Regions from separate parts of the Arthrobacter oryzae genome, predicted to be linked through region 2. Evidence: riboswitches for the same ligand, from Rfam matches in the RefSeq annotation. Region 2 holds a riboswitch; the other holds the start of a gene.
The links. A riboswitch is a leader RNA that binds a small molecule or an ion and turns the genes downstream of it on or off. The one in region 2 is predicted to bind glycine.
Positions count from the first base shown of each region.

Region 1: it holds a riboswitch for glycine, as region 2 does, so the genes downstream of both, Q8Z05_RS08345 (L-serine ammonia-lyase) here and gcvP (aminomethyl-transferring glycine dehydrogenase) in region 2, are expected to answer to the same signal.

Region 1 covers NZ_CP132204.1:1,804,462-1,811,603, forward strand. Annotated here, with positions in the region: gene Q8Z05_RS08325 (Gfo/Idh/MocA family protein) at 1-338, shown strand, start outside; gene Q8Z05_RS08330 (sugar phosphate isomerase/epimerase family protein) at 335-1,354, shown strand; gene Q8Z05_RS08335 (DUF3592 domain-containing protein) at 1,446-1,877, shown strand; gene Q8Z05_RS08340 (DUF3592 domain-containing protein) at 1,880-2,311, shown strand; glycine riboswitch at 2,449-2,546, shown strand; gene Q8Z05_RS08345 (L-serine ammonia-lyase) at 2,767-4,203, shown strand; gene lipA (lipoyl synthase) at 4,229-5,236, shown strand; gene Q8Z05_RS08355 (methylenetetrahydrofolate reductase) at 5,267-6,103, shown strand; gene cycA (D-serine/D-alanine/glycine transporter) at 6,093-7,142, shown strand, end outside.
Region 2 covers NZ_CP132204.1:2,551,329-2,558,470, forward strand. Annotated here, with positions in the region: gene Q8Z05_RS11760 (agmatine deiminase family protein) at 1-372, opposite strand, end outside; gene Q8Z05_RS11765 (nitrilase-related carbon-nitrogen hydrolase) at 369-1,403, opposite strand; gene Q8Z05_RS11770 (DoxX family protein) at 1,570-2,046, opposite strand; gene Q8Z05_RS11775 (Dps family protein) at 2,196-2,687, shown strand; gene Q8Z05_RS11780 (MFS transporter) at 2,825-4,429, opposite strand; gene Q8Z05_RS11785 (TetR/AcrR family transcriptional regulator) at 4,498-5,037, shown strand; glycine riboswitch at 5,142-5,240, shown strand; glycine riboswitch at 5,242-5,359, shown strand; gene gcvP (aminomethyl-transferring glycine dehydrogenase) at 5,413-7,142, shown strand, end outside.

The sequences.
Region 1 (7,142 bases), 750 kb from region 2:
AGAACGGTGCGGCCAAGTTCGACCAGCGCCGCCCGGCCGAAATCCAGCTGTTCCTCAATGACGGTTCCGGCAACGAGAACGGATACCGGCAGGTCATCCTCGGCCCCGGCCACCCCTACATCGCCGGTGGCCTGGCCATGGACGCCCCCGAAGTCGGCTTCGGCCAGAACGACGCGTTCGGCTACCAGGCCCGGGCATTCCTGGAGGAGGTGGCCGGCCTCAGCGAAGCGGAGTCGCTGCCCCGCTGCGCCACGTTCGACGAGGGCGTCCGCAACATGGAGCTGCTTGGCGCCGTCACGGAGTCCGCGCTCAACAACGGAAAGAAGATCACGCTATGAAACTCGGGGTCTACAACGCCATCCTGCACGACCGCCCGCTCCCCGAAGCGCTGAAGGTCATCGCTGACCTCGGGCTCACCGGGATCGAAATTAACACCGGCGGCTTCCTGCCGGCCGTGCACGTCCCCAACATGGACCAGATCCTGGAAAGCGACGCCGCCCGCGACGACTACCTGGCGATCTTCGAGGGGACCGGCGTCTCCATCGCGGGCCTGAACTGCAACGGCAACCCGCTGCACCCGAAGCGGAAAATCGGTGAGAAGCATGCCGAGGACATCCGCCGCTCCATCCGGCTGGCGCACCGGCTGGGACAGGACCGCGTGGTCACCATGTCCGGCCTGCCCGGCGGCGAGCCGGGAGCCACCACCGTCAACTGGGTGGTTAACGCCTGGAACTCGGCGGCCCTGGACGTGCTCGACTACCAGTGGGGCATCGCCGCCGATTTCTGGAAGGAAACCGACCGCCTTGCCGCTGACCACGGCGTGAAGGTGGCCCTCGAGCTGCACCCGCAGAACATCGTGTTCAACACCGCTGACGTCCGCAAGCTCATCGAGCTTACTGGCGCCACGCACGTTGGCGTTGAGCTGGATGCCTCGCACCTGTTCTGGCAGCAGATGGATCCGGTCGCAGTGGTCCGGGAGCTCGGCCCGCTGGTGTTCCAGGCAGCTGCCAAGGACGTCCGCGTCAACACGGGGAACGCCGCGCTCTATGGCGTGCTGGACAACAGCTTCCGCCGGCTCGCGCCCGAGGAAAGCCGCACCAACCTCGGCGGCGACGAGTGGGCCAACGAATGGCCTAAGAACTCCGCGTGGGACTTCGTCGCGCTGGGCCGCGGGCACGACACTGCCTACTGGACCGAGTTCCTCCGCGCCCTGTACGAGGTGGACCCCAACATGCTGGTCAACATCGAGCACGAGGACGTTTCGCTGGGCCGGATCGAAGGTCTCCAGGTGGCGGCCAAGGTGCTGCGCGACGCCGACGCGGCGCTTACCTCCTCGCTGCACCTCACGTCCTAGGACCGCCAGGTTCCGGCCGGCGGCCGCCCCGAATGCGGGGCAGCCGCCGGCCGATGGCATACTTCTTGGTGACTGGAACCTGGGGGGGCACGTGAAGATCGCGCTGTACATCATTTGGGCGCTGTTTGTTGCCGGCGTGATTTTTTCGATTGTCCATCTTTCGCGGAAGACCAAGCGCCGCGAACAACTCACTGCCAGCTGGCCGAGGGTCCAGGCGACCGTCACCGGGAGCGTGGCCGGCTGGACCAACGGCGGAGGCGGCGGCAGCCGCAGCCGGCGTTTCTACCCCACCTACCAGTTCGCGGATCCCCGCGGGACGCTGTTCGCCGGCGAATCCGAGGTGTCGTACGCCAGCCAGCCGGATCCGGGGTCTTCGGTGGAAGTGATGTATAACCCCATCAATCCCAACCAGTCGTTCCAGGTGTCGTCCCAGGACAGTACGGTGATCGGCTGCCTCATCCCGTGCTTCGCGGCGATTGCAGCGGGGTCATTCTTGTTCATCAGCATCCTCCCGCTGAGCTGAGCATGGAGTCCATAGAAGCGCTGTTCGTGGGGGTACCCGCGATGTTCCTGGTGGTGGGGGTGCTCATCACGGGGTTCTCCCTGGCGGGCTCATTCCGGCGGCGGTACGCACAACGCGGCTGGGTGCCGGTTCAGGCCACAGTGACCGGGAACCTGCACGGGAAAGACGGTCCCGCCAGCAATGGCCAGCACCGCTTTGCCCCGTCCTACGAGTTCCCGGACTCCCACGGCCGGCGGTGGCTTGGCCAGTCAGACATCTACGGTGCGGACCAGGAAATCATCGGCACCCGGATCCCGGTGCTCTACAACCCGGCGAACCCCGCTGAATCGACGCGCCCCGTCTTTGTCGTCTCGAAGGGCAGCCTCTCGGTGGGCCTTATCCTCGCCGCCTTCGGAGCCGGCGGAACGGCGATGTTCACCGCAGTGTTCCTCTAGCCGGGGCCTGGCTCGCCCCGACGCCGTTCCCGGCCCTTTCGTGGCCGGGAATGATCCACACGAAGTGACTCTGTTGCATGTTGTCCGCCGGACGGGATAATGTGTGAGCCGTGTCACCGACAGGTGGCACACGCTTTTGATCTGCGGCGGGAGAGTCCTGCCGGTACGTTCAGCAGGCGCCGTAGGAGCAAATCCTCCCCAGGAATCTCTCAGGCCCACGTACCGCCGCGGCGAGGCAACTCTGGAAAGTAGTCCGGTCTCCGGGCTCACCGACGGTGCAAGCGGCACTCTGTAACAGCAGGGTCCGCGGAAACTCTCAGGTCAGATACAGAGCGGGGAGGAACCCGAATCATCGTGGCACCCTGTGCCACCTGAAATATGGAGTTCCTCGTGACCGTTCAGTTGTTCCCCAAAACCCCCGCCCCGCTGCGCCCGGGCACCTAAGGACCCCGGCTATGGCTGTTGGTGTCTTTGATCTTTTTTCCATCGGAATCGGACCGTCGAGTTCGCATACGGTGGGTCCGATGCGTGCTGCCGCGGTGTTCGCCGAGGAGTTGAAGGCGTCCGGTGACCTGGACCGGGTGGCGTCGCTGCGGGTGGACCTGTACGGCTCGCTGGCTGCGACCGGGCACGGGCACGGGACGATGACGGCCATCCTGCTGGGGTTGGAGGGCTACCATCCGGAGAAGATCCTGCCGGCGGAGGTGGAGGAGCGGCTGGCGGCGATCGCGGAGACCGGGGAACTGCAGCTGGCCGGCGCCGGTGACGGGCAGGGTGTGGCGTTGCCGTACGGGGTGAAGGACATGGTGCTGCGGCCGTTGACGATCCTGCCGCGGCACACGAACGGGATGACGTTCACGGTCACTGACGGTGCCGGGGAGGTCCTGCACCAGGCGACGTTCTTCTCGGTGGGCGGCGGGTTTATTGTTCGTGAGGGCGAGGAGGACGCGGCCCGGCAGGAGCTGGAGGAGTCCAAGAAGGAGCTGCCGCTGCCGTTCCGGACCGCTGCGGAGTTGCTGGGCCGGTGCCAGTCCAAGGGCCTGTCCATCGGGGAGATCATGTTCGTCAACGAACGCGCGTCCCGGTCCGAGGAGGAGATCCGCGAGGGGCTGCTGCACATCTACTCCGTGATGGAGGAGTGCGTCGCGGTGTCGCTGAAGCGTGAGGGGCTGCTGCCGGGCGGGTTGAAGGTCCGCCGTCGGGCCCCGGACTGGCACGAACGGCTGATGAAGGAGACCCGGGACCAGGATCCCCAGGATCCGGAGTACCGGGATCCGAAGTACTGGCAGGAATGGGTCAACTTGATCGCCCTGGCGGTGAACGAGGAGAACGCCTCGGGTGGCCGGGTGGTCACCGCGCCGACGAACGGGGCGGCCGGGATCATCCCGGCGGTGCTGTATTACGCCCTGCATTTCGCGCCGGGCATGGACAAGGCGACGCAGGCGGACCGCGAGGACGTGGTGGTGAAGTTCCTGCTGGCCGCCGCCGCCATTGGTGTGCTCTACAAGGAGCAGGCGTCGATTTCGGGTGCCGAGGTGGGTTGCCAGGGCGAGGTGGGCTCGGCGTCCTCGATGGCCGCTGCCGGTCTGGCCGAGGTGATGGGCGGGACGCCGCAGCAGGTGGAGAACGCGGCGGAGATCGCGATGGAACACAACCTGGGGCTGACGTGTGATCCGATCGGCGGTCTGGTGCAGATCCCCTGCATCGAGCGGAACGCGATCGCGGCCGCGAAGGCCATCAATGCCGCGAAGATGGCGCTCTGGGGTGACGGGACGCACCGGGTGTCCCTGGACGAGGTGATCGTGACCATGCGTGAGACCGGCAAGGACATGTCCTCCAAATACAAGGAAACGGCCATGGGCGGCCTCGCCGTCAACGTCGTCGAATGCTGAGCCGAATGTTGAAGGAAAGAGAACTATGACACTGGCACCAGAAGGCCGGAAGATGCTGCGTATCGAGCAGCGCAACGCGGCCACACCGGTGGAGCGTAAGCCGGAGTGGATCAAGGCCAAGGTCCAGATGGGCCCGGAGTTCGTCCAGCTCAAGAACCTGGTGAAGAAGGAAGGCCTTCACACCGTGTGTGAGGAGGCCGGCTGCCCGAACATCTTCGAGTGCTGGGAAGACAAGGAAGCCACGTTCCTGATCGGCGGTTCCGAGTGCACCCGGCGCTGTGATTTCTGCCAGATCGATACCGGCAAGCCCTCCCCGGTGGACATGTTCGAACCCACCAAGGTGGCCCGCTCGGTCCAAGCCATGCAGCTGCGCTACGCCACCGTGACCGGCGTGGCCCGCGACGACCTGGCCGACGAAGGTGTCTGGCTCTACGCCGAAACCGTCCGGAAGATCCACGAACTGAACCCGGGCACCGGCGTCGAACTGCTGATCCCGGACTTCTCCGGCAAACCCGAGCACATCGCCGCGATCTGCGACTCCAGGCCCGAGGTCTTCGCGCACAACGTCGAAACGGTCCCGCGGATCTTCAAGCGCATCCGCCCCGCGTTCCGGTACGAGCGGTCCCTGGATGTGATCACGCAGGGCCGGAACCTGGGCATGGTCACCAAGTCCAACCTGATCCTGGGCATGGGCGAAACCCGAGAGGAAATCTCCGAGGCCCTGCGCGACCTGCACCAGGCCGGCTGCGACCTGATCACCATCACCCAGTACCTGCGCCCCTCCGAACGGCACCTGCCGGTGGACCGCTGGGTCAAGCCGCAGGAATTCGTGGACCTCGCCACCGAGGCCGAGGAAATCGGCTTCCTCGGCGTCATGTCCGGCCCGCTGGTCCGCTCTTCCTACCGTGCCGGCCGGCTCTGGGCCACCGCGATGCGCAAGAAGGGCTGGGAAATCCCGGCCGAACTCGCCCACATCGAGTCCTCCGGCAGCACCCGCCAGGAAGCCAGCTCCCTCATCGCAGCACAGCGCTGAGAACAACGGATTGAGAACCAGAGAGGACCAATGATGTTCCCCACCAGAATCGAGATCATCCCTTCCGAGGGAATCGTTGACCTCGTCCGGGCGCACGTGCCCGTGACCACAACGCTCACCGTCACGTGCCTGCCCCACCACGGCATCGAGCGGACCATGCGTGCCGCCGTGCAGCTGGGTGTGCTCGGCTACAACGTCGTCCCGCACCTCGCCGCGCGGAGCGTGCATGACCGCGCAGAGCTCACCGGAATCCTCCGCGACTGCAACGTGGCCGGCATCCGGGAAGTGTTCGTGATCGGCGGAGACCGGAAGCAGCAGGCCGGCCAGTACGGGTCCGCCCTTCCGCTGCTGGAAGACATCGCGCAGTACTCCGGCGGCATGATGCGGGCGGGTGTTGCCGGTTACCCGGAGGGCCATCCGGGCGTTGGCCCGGTGGACCTGCTGGATGCCCTGCTGGCCAAGCAGCACCTGGCCTCGCATGTCGTCACGCAAATGTGCTTCTCCCCGTCGAGAATCCTCGATTACGCGGCGCTCCTGCGCCGCGAAGGGGTGCTGCTGCCCGTCTGGGCCGGCGTGGCGGGGTCCGTCCCCCGGACCAAGCTGGTCGCCCTGGCGGCGCAGATCGGCGTCGGAAGTTCGCTGAAGTTCCTCAGCCGCAAGGGTCCGCTGGCGCGCAAGCTCCTCAGCGGTGACCGCTATTCGCCGCAAACCCTGGTGGCCGGGCTGGAAAGCCAGCCGGGAAACATCGCAGGCATCCATCTCTACAGCTTCAACAACCTTGATCCGGTCCCCGGCGGGCCGGATCAGGCGTCAACGTCCGCAGCACTCCAGTCCGCTTTGATCCGAGGAACAGCACGTGACAACTAAGACCCTGACTTCCCACCAGGAGCCGCACCTTGAGCGGCAGCTGAGCAACCGGCACATCCAGCTGATCGCCATTGGCGGCGCCATCGGCACCGGCCTCTTCATGGGTTCCGGAAAGACCATCTCGGCGGCCGGGCCGTCCGTCATCTTCGTGTACATGATCATCGGCTTCATGCTGTTCTTCGTGATGCGGGCCATGGGCGAACTCCTGCTGTCCAACCTGAACTACAAGTCCTTCAGCGACTTTGCCGCGGACCTCCTGGGCCCCTGGGCCGGCTTCTTCACCGGCTGGACGTACTGGTTCTGCTGGGTGATCACCGGGATCGCGGACGTCATTGCCATTGCCGGCTACTCGAAGGAACTCTGGCCGGGGCTGCCGCTGTGGATCCCGGGCCTGGCCACCGTGGCCATCCTCCTGCTCCTCAACCTTGTGACGGTGAAGGCGTTCGGCGAGACCGAGTTCTGGTTCGCGCTGATCAAGATCATCGCCATTGCGGCGCTGATCATCGTGGGCATGTTCATGATTTTCACCGGTTTCCAGTCCGACGCCGGCCCTGCCACCTTCTCGAACCTGTGGAGCCACGGCGGCTTCTTCCCCAACGAATTCATGGGCTTTGTGGCCGGCTTCCAGATCGCCGTGTTCGCCTTTGTGGGAATCGAACTGGTGGGCACTACGGCCGCGGAAGCCAAGGACCCGGAGAAGAACCTGCCCAAGGCCATCAACTCCATCCCCATCCGTGTGCTGCTCTTCTACGTGGGCGCCCTCATCATCCTGATGTCCGTCACCCCGTGGACCCAGTTCCAGGCCGGCCACAGCCCGTTCATCGCCATGTTCTCCCTGGCCGGACTGGGCGCCGCCGCCACCGTGGTGAACCTGGTGGTGCTCAGCTCGGCCATGTCCTCGGCCAACTCCGGCATCTACTCAACGTCGCGCATGGTCTACGGCCTGGCCCAGGAGGGCGACGCCCCGTCAGTGTTCAGCAGCCTGTCCCGCCGCAAGGTCCCGCAGAATGCGCTGTTCCTCTCCTGCGTCCTGCTGCTC
Region 2 (7,142 bases):
CAGCGCGTCTTTGTCCCAGCGCGCCCAGTCCTGCCCGCCCCAGCCGTTGAAGACCCAGTCGACCGCGCCCAGGCGCCCGTCGTCGTCGAGGACGAAGGTGGGGCCGATGTCCCGCATCCAGGCATCGTCCAGGTCCGCGATGAGCACCTCGACGGCGGCATCCAGGTAGCGCGCGGCGGTGCCGACGTCGTCGGGCGCCACCACCACGGTGACCGGCTCGAATTCGACGGCGGCATTGGCAACGGCGGCCCAGACGGACCGTGCGGCGTGTGCCTCCCCGGCGGTGTCACCGAGCGTGTAGCCGCCTGTGGGGAACGCCATCCAGACGCGCTCTTGCGGTGCCGTCTCGGCGGGCATGCGCCAGCGGCTCATGCGGTCACCTCGTGGTAGGTGCGGGCCTCGCCGCCCAGCGGCTGGTCGTGCCGCACCGGTTCGGCCAGCCGGCCGTAGGTGTCCGGGCGGCGGGTGGCCAGGAAAGGAAAAAGGGTGAGCCAGTCCCTGCGCTGGTCAAGGTCCAGGTCGGCCACCAGGACGGCGGATGCGTCGCGGGGCGCCTGGACGAGAATCCGGCCGTACGGGTCCGAGATGAAGGAGGAGCCGTAGAAATTCAAGGTTCCTTCGTTTCCCCAGCGGTTGGGGGCCACCATGAACAGGCCGTTGGCGATCCCGTTGCCCACGATCACCTGCTGCCAGAGCGGCTGGGTGTCGAACTCCGGGTGGTCCGGTTCGGAGCCGATGGCGGTGGGGTAGACCAGGATGTCTGCCCCGCCCAGGGAATACAGCCGGGCGAGTTCCGGGAACCATTCGTCCCAGCAGGTGGGCATGCCCAGCCGGGCTCCGCCCAGTTCGGCCGGGGAATGGACCTCGTAGGCATCCCCGGCGGCGGGCCCCTGGCGGAAGAACTTGTCCTCGTAGTAGCCGGCGGTCACCGGGATGTGCAGTTTATGCGTGCGGGCAAGAAGTTCACCCCCGGGCGATACCAGGATTGCAGTGTTCAATCCAAGGCCGTCGTCCGATCCGTCCGGGTTCTCCGCGCGCTGGTAGAGGGAAGCGTGGACGGAGATGCCGTGCCGGCGGGCGGCCTCCGCGGCGAAGCGGAAGGTGGGCCCGGTCAGCAGGTCCTCAGCAAGGTCCGACGGGCGGGGGCGCGGGGCCCAAGGCCGGGCCGTATCGTTCTCCGGGCGCGTGTCCGCGGGGTAGCGGGACAGCGTCAGCTCGGGCAGGAAGACCACCGTGGCGCCGAGCCGCGCGGCGCGGCCGATGCCTTCGTCGAGTTCGGCCAGGAGGGCGTCCGGGTTTGTGTGCCAGCGGTGCTGCACCACGCCCACCCTCAGGGCGGGGCGTGCGGACGGCGTTGTCCGCGCCAGGGAAGGAGGGGAGTCGAGGCAGGAAATTTCAATCATGTGCTTACTTCCAGTGAGACGACCGTCACTAAATGAATGACGTTCATTTAGTATGAGGGGTCACAAACCGTCGGCGCAAGGGTTAAATGAATTACGTTCTTTTATTTCGGGGAACGGTGGCTGGGAGGGTGTCGGGAAGGGGCGGCGTCGTGGAGGGTGCCCGGAGCTAGGGTCGTTTGGCATCTGACCGCAACGACGCGCGCAGTTCCTTCCATGCCCCCGTGCACCACAGGGCCCATGCAACCAATACGGGCTGGAAGAGCAGCCGCACCAGGCGGTCGCGGTCCGTGTCCAGGCCGAACGCGTCCGTCCGGGTCGCGTACTGCGAGATGTTGCCGGGGAAGATCAGGATAAAGAACGCCGCCGCGAGCAGGCCCACCGGGACGCGGCGTTTGCGCAGCGCGATCAAGGCGGCACCGAGGGCGACTTCCAGGACGCCGGACGCCAGGACCACGGCGTCCTTGTCCACCGGGAACCATGGCGGAACCTGTGCCTGGAACTCCTGCCGCGCCACGGTGAGGTGGCTGATCCCGGCGAAGGCCAGCGCACTCCCGAGGGCAATGGCGCCGATCAGCCGTGGTACCGAAACCTTCCCGGCCGGGCGGGTGAGGAGATGGGTCAGTGCCGTTCGAATCCGTTCCATTACCGAAAAGTAACATGCTTACCCACCCGGGCCGGCGGCCGCAAGTCGGCTGTCAGTTACTAAGCTCACTGAGAAATTTCCTGCAGCCCTCCTCCGCCGCCCCGCGTGGCTGATAGCGTCAGGACTACTGGACCAATCGAGGAGGATTCATGAAAGCTTCACCGACGCTGACCAACAATCTGCAGGCTGTGCTCGCGGACCTGATTGAACTGCATATCCAGGGCAAGCAGGCTCACTGGAACATCGTGGGAACCAACTTCCGCGACCTCCACCTGCAGCTGGATGAAATCATCGATGCCGCCCGGAACTTCGCCGACGACATGGCGGAGCGCATGCGCGCCCTCCACGCCCTGCCGGACGGCCGCAGCGCCACTGTGGCCGAAACCACCAGCCTTGCGCAGTTCCCGCAGGGGCTGATCAACACCAGGGACGCCGTTGACCGCATCGTCGCGGCCCTGGAAGCCGCTGTGGGAACCATGCGCAAGGTCCACGATGAGGTTGACGAGGAGGATCCCACCACGGCGGATCTGCTGCATGAGTTCATTTCGAAGCTCGAGCAGTACGCCTGGATGGTGGGCGCTGAGAACATGAAGGCTTCAGCCAGCGTGACCACTCCCGACAGCAAGCCGAGCAGCAAGTAGGCCGGCGGCAGTAGCACTACGGCGACTCCGGTCGCTGGCCACCGCCAGGAAGCCCGGCGCCGGAGCATGTCCCGTCGCCGGGCTTCCTGCTGTCCCGGGGTGCTATCGCCCCGGATGGCGGGCGGCGTCGGGCGGATCTATGTCGCCTTGGGGACTCCGCGGAGTACGACGGCGACGAGGGCTGCCGCCCCGGCCATCAGTACCAGCGCAATGGACGCCGTCACATGGACGCCCGACTCAAAGGCGACCCTGGCCGCGGACGTCAGTGCGTCCGCCAGCGGCGCCGGCAGCGACTGTGCCAGCTCCATGGCCCCCGCCAGCGTCTCCTGGGCCTGCGCGGTCCCCTCCCCGGTGCCGGCGGCGCTGACGCCCTCGGGCAGGACGAGGTTCCGCTGGTAGGACGCCGTCAGGATCGAACCGAGGATTGCCGTTCCCAGCAATGAGCCGATCTCGTAGCCGGTCTCCGAAATGGCGGCCGCTGCTCCTGATTTCTCCGGCGGCACGGATCCGAGAATCATGTCGTTGGATATCGTCTCCGCAGCGCCCACGCCCAGGGCCAGGACCAGGAGTGCGGCCAGCAGCAGCGCAGGGCCGCCGGAATGATCCCCGAACGCCACGATGAAGTAGCCGGTGGCGCTCAGCGAAAGTCCGCCGGCCACGACGAATCCGGGCCTTACCCTGCGCACCAGCGGGACCACCAGCAGTCCGGCAAGCACGGTGGCAACCAGGGCGGGGATCATGGAGATCCCGGCCTCCGTGGGCCGCCGGCCCTCGAGTAGTTGGAGGTGTTGGGCCAGGAAGAGAATGAAGCCGTTGAAGGAAAACAGTGCCAGGACATTGGCCGTAATCGCCGTACTGAAGATCCTGTTGCCGAACAGGCTCATGTCCAGCAGGGGGCTGTGAAGCCGTTTCTGCCGCCGGACGAAGGCATAGCCCATCAGCAGTCCGAAGCCGGTGACTGCCGCCGGCACAGCGCCGAAGCCCTCCGTTGCCAGCGCCTTGATGCCGTATACGAGCGGAACCATGGTCAGCAGCGAGAGGGCGATGCTGGCAACGTCCACTGTTCCTGGCCGGGGATCCCTGGACTCCGGAATGAGCACCGGGCCAAGGGCCAGGATGGGCAGCATGATGGGCACGGCCACCAGCAGGATGGCGCCCCACCAGAAATGCTCCACGAGCCACCCGCCGAAGATGGGCCCGAGCGCGGCGCCGCCGGAGAAGCCAGCCGCCCAGATGGCGATGGCAAGCCGGCGCCGGTTGGGATCCGGAAAGATGTTCCGGATCAGGGACAAAGTGGAAGGCATCAGCATCGCGCCGAAAAATCCGAGGGCGGCGCGCCCTGTGATCAGCCACTCCGCGCTCGGGGCAAATGCCGTGGCGGCGGACACCGCGGCGAACCCGAAGCTGCCGATCAACAGGAGCCGCCGGCGTCCGATCCTGTCGCCGAAACTTCCCATGGCAACCAGGAGGCCAGCCAGGACCAGGGGGTACGCGTCAACGATCCACAGCAGCTGAACGCCGGTTGGCTCGAGGCTGCCGGCGATGGCGGGCAGGGCAAATGTCAGTGCGGTGTTGTCTACGGCGACCAACAAAACCGGGAACATCAGCAACGCCAGTGCAAGCCAATCCTGTCCGCGTTTCGGTGTGTGGAGACTGCTGCCGGGAACAGGGCGGCCTGCTGCAGCGGAGCTCCGCGTGAAAGTCGGGGTGACCGGCGTCGAAGGTGCTGATGTGTTTCCCATGACAATAACTATACCGTCCGGACGGTACAGTTAAGAAACCGGCCCACCAACCGGGCATGATAGGAGCCATGGCCAGAAAACCCGTTGCGCGCGAAGCTGTGCTGGACGCCTTTGAATCCCTCCTGATCGAAGTGGGCGAACGTGCCGCCACGCTGGACGCCGTTGCCCGGCGCGCCGGCGTTTCCAAAGGCGGGCTGCTGTACCACTTCCCGAACAAGGAGGCTTTGATTTCGGCGTTGCTGGAACGGATGGACCTGCTCGTTGCGGGAGATCTGGACGTGATGGCAAAAGCTCCGGAAGGGGCTGCGGCCTACTTCATACGGTCCTCGCTCTGGGCGGGAACCCCGCTGGACCGCGCGTTTGTTGCTGCCACGCGGCTCGCCGAGGTGGCCCACGCGGAAACGATGCACCGGTTCGCGGCAGTCCAGCGGAGCTGGCTGGAGCTTTTGGCCGGCGACGTCGGGCCGGCCATGGCCAAGGCTGTCCTCTATATGGGTGACGGCCTGTACTACAACGCCATGCTGGCCAGCGGCCCCGGTGCCGCCCCGCCGGAAATGAGCGGCGACGTCGACAGCCTCCTGGCCGCCGTCGAGCGGCTCCGCGGCTGACGTCCGTCATGCGGCGCCGGGCTGGACGGCAGAGTTTGCAGACTGGACCGCCGCGTAGGACAATTGCAGCTGTGACTGTTGTCACCGCTAACTAAATATGCCTTTGATCTGCGGCGGGAGAGTTCTGCAAGTAGGTACAAGCAGGCGCCGTAGGAGCAAACCCTCCCCAGGAATCTCTCAGGCCCATGTACCGCCGCGGCAAGGCAACTCTGGAAAGCAGCAGGCTGTCCGCTGGGACGTGCCTGCTCACCGACGGTGCAAGCGGAGCCATGCGTAAGCTGGTCCCCGCGGAAACTCTCAGGTCCAATACAGAGCGGGGAGGAACCCGAACCACTGCGGCGCATCCGGCGCTGCCATTAGTAATGGAGTTCCTTCGTGACGGTTAGTTCAGTCTCCACCACCTTTGTCGACCGGCATATTGGCGCCCGCCGCCAGGCCGATATCGACACCATGCTCAAGTCTGTCGGTTACGACAGTGTCGATTCGCTGGTTGATACGGCAGTCCCCAACGACATCCGCCAGGACGTTGCCCTCCGCCTTCAGGACGCCCTCAGCGAGGTTGAAGTCCTCGGGGAGCTGCGCAAGCTGGCTGCCAAGAACAAGACGGCTGTGCAGATGATCGGCCAGGGCTACTACGACACCGTGACCCCGCCGGTGATCCGCCGTAACGTCCTGGAATCCCCGGCCTGGTACACCGCCTACACCCCGTACCAGCCGGAAATCTCCCAGGGCCGTCTCGAGGCGCTCCTGAACTTCCAGACCATGGTCCAGGACCTCGTGGGGCTGCCCATCGCCAACGCCTCCCTGCTGGACGAAGCCACCGCTGTGGCCGAAGCGGTGTTGATGATGCGCCGCGCCAACAAGAACAAGACCGCCCACGACGGCAAAACCGTCCTCGACGCCGATGTGCTGCCCCAGACCATCGCCATCGTCAAGGGCCGCGCCGAGGCACTCGGCTTCGAAGTTGAGGTTGCGGACCTGTCCCAGGGACTTCCCGACGGCATCATCAACGGCATCGTGCTGCAGCAGCCGGGCGTTTCCGGCCGCGTGTTCGACCACTCCGCGGTCATCGCCGCCGCCAAGGAACGCGGCGCGCTGGTCACCGTCGCGGCTGACCTGCTCTCGCTGACCCTCATCACGCCTCCGGGCGAGCAGGGTGCGGACATCGCCGTCGGCTCCACCCAGCGCCTGGGTGTGCCGCTGTTCTTCGGCGGTCCGCACGCCGCCTACATGGCCGTCCAGAAGGGCCTCGAGCGCTCCATGCCTGGCCGCCTGGTGGGTGTGTCCAAGGACAACGCGGGAACTCCGGCCTACCGCCTGGCACTCCAGACCCGCGAGCAGCACATCCGCCGCGAAAAGGCCACGTCCAACATCTGCACCGCGCAGGCACTGCTGGCCATCGTCTCCTCCATGTACGCCGTCTACCACGGCCCCGACGGCCTGAAGGCCATCGCCGAGACCGTCCACAACCACGCCCGCACCCTGGCAGCGTCCCTGCAGGGTGCCGGCCTCGAAGTCCTGCACGGCAGCTTCTTCGACACCGTCACTGTCCGCGTTCCGGGCAAGGCCGTTGAAATCGTTGCGGCTGCGGAGGCCAAGGGCATCAACCTGCGCGGCATCGACGCCGACACGGTGGGCATCTCCACTGACGAAACCACGACGCCGGAAATCGTCGCCGCCGTCGCCGCCGTCTTCGGCGCCGAGGTTGCCGACACCGACGCCGACGCAGGCTTCGCCCTTGACGCCGCCGTCGAACGTTCCTCGGACTACCTGCAGCACCCGGTCTTCAACACGCACCGCTCCGAAACCCAGCTGCTGCGCTATATCCGCAAGCTCTCGGACCGTGACCTCGCGCTGGACCGCACCATGATCCCGCTGGGTTCCTGCACCATGAAGCTGAACGCCACGGCCGAGATGGAAGCCATCTCCTGGCCGGAGTTCGCCTCCATCCACCCCTTCGCACCGGACTCCCAGACCGAGGGCTGGCGTGAACTGATCGAAGGCCTGGAAGCGGACCTCGCCGAGATCACCGGCTACGACCAGGTCTCCATCCAGCCCAACGCCGGCTCCCAGGGCGAGCTCGCGGGCCTCCTGGCGATCCGTGG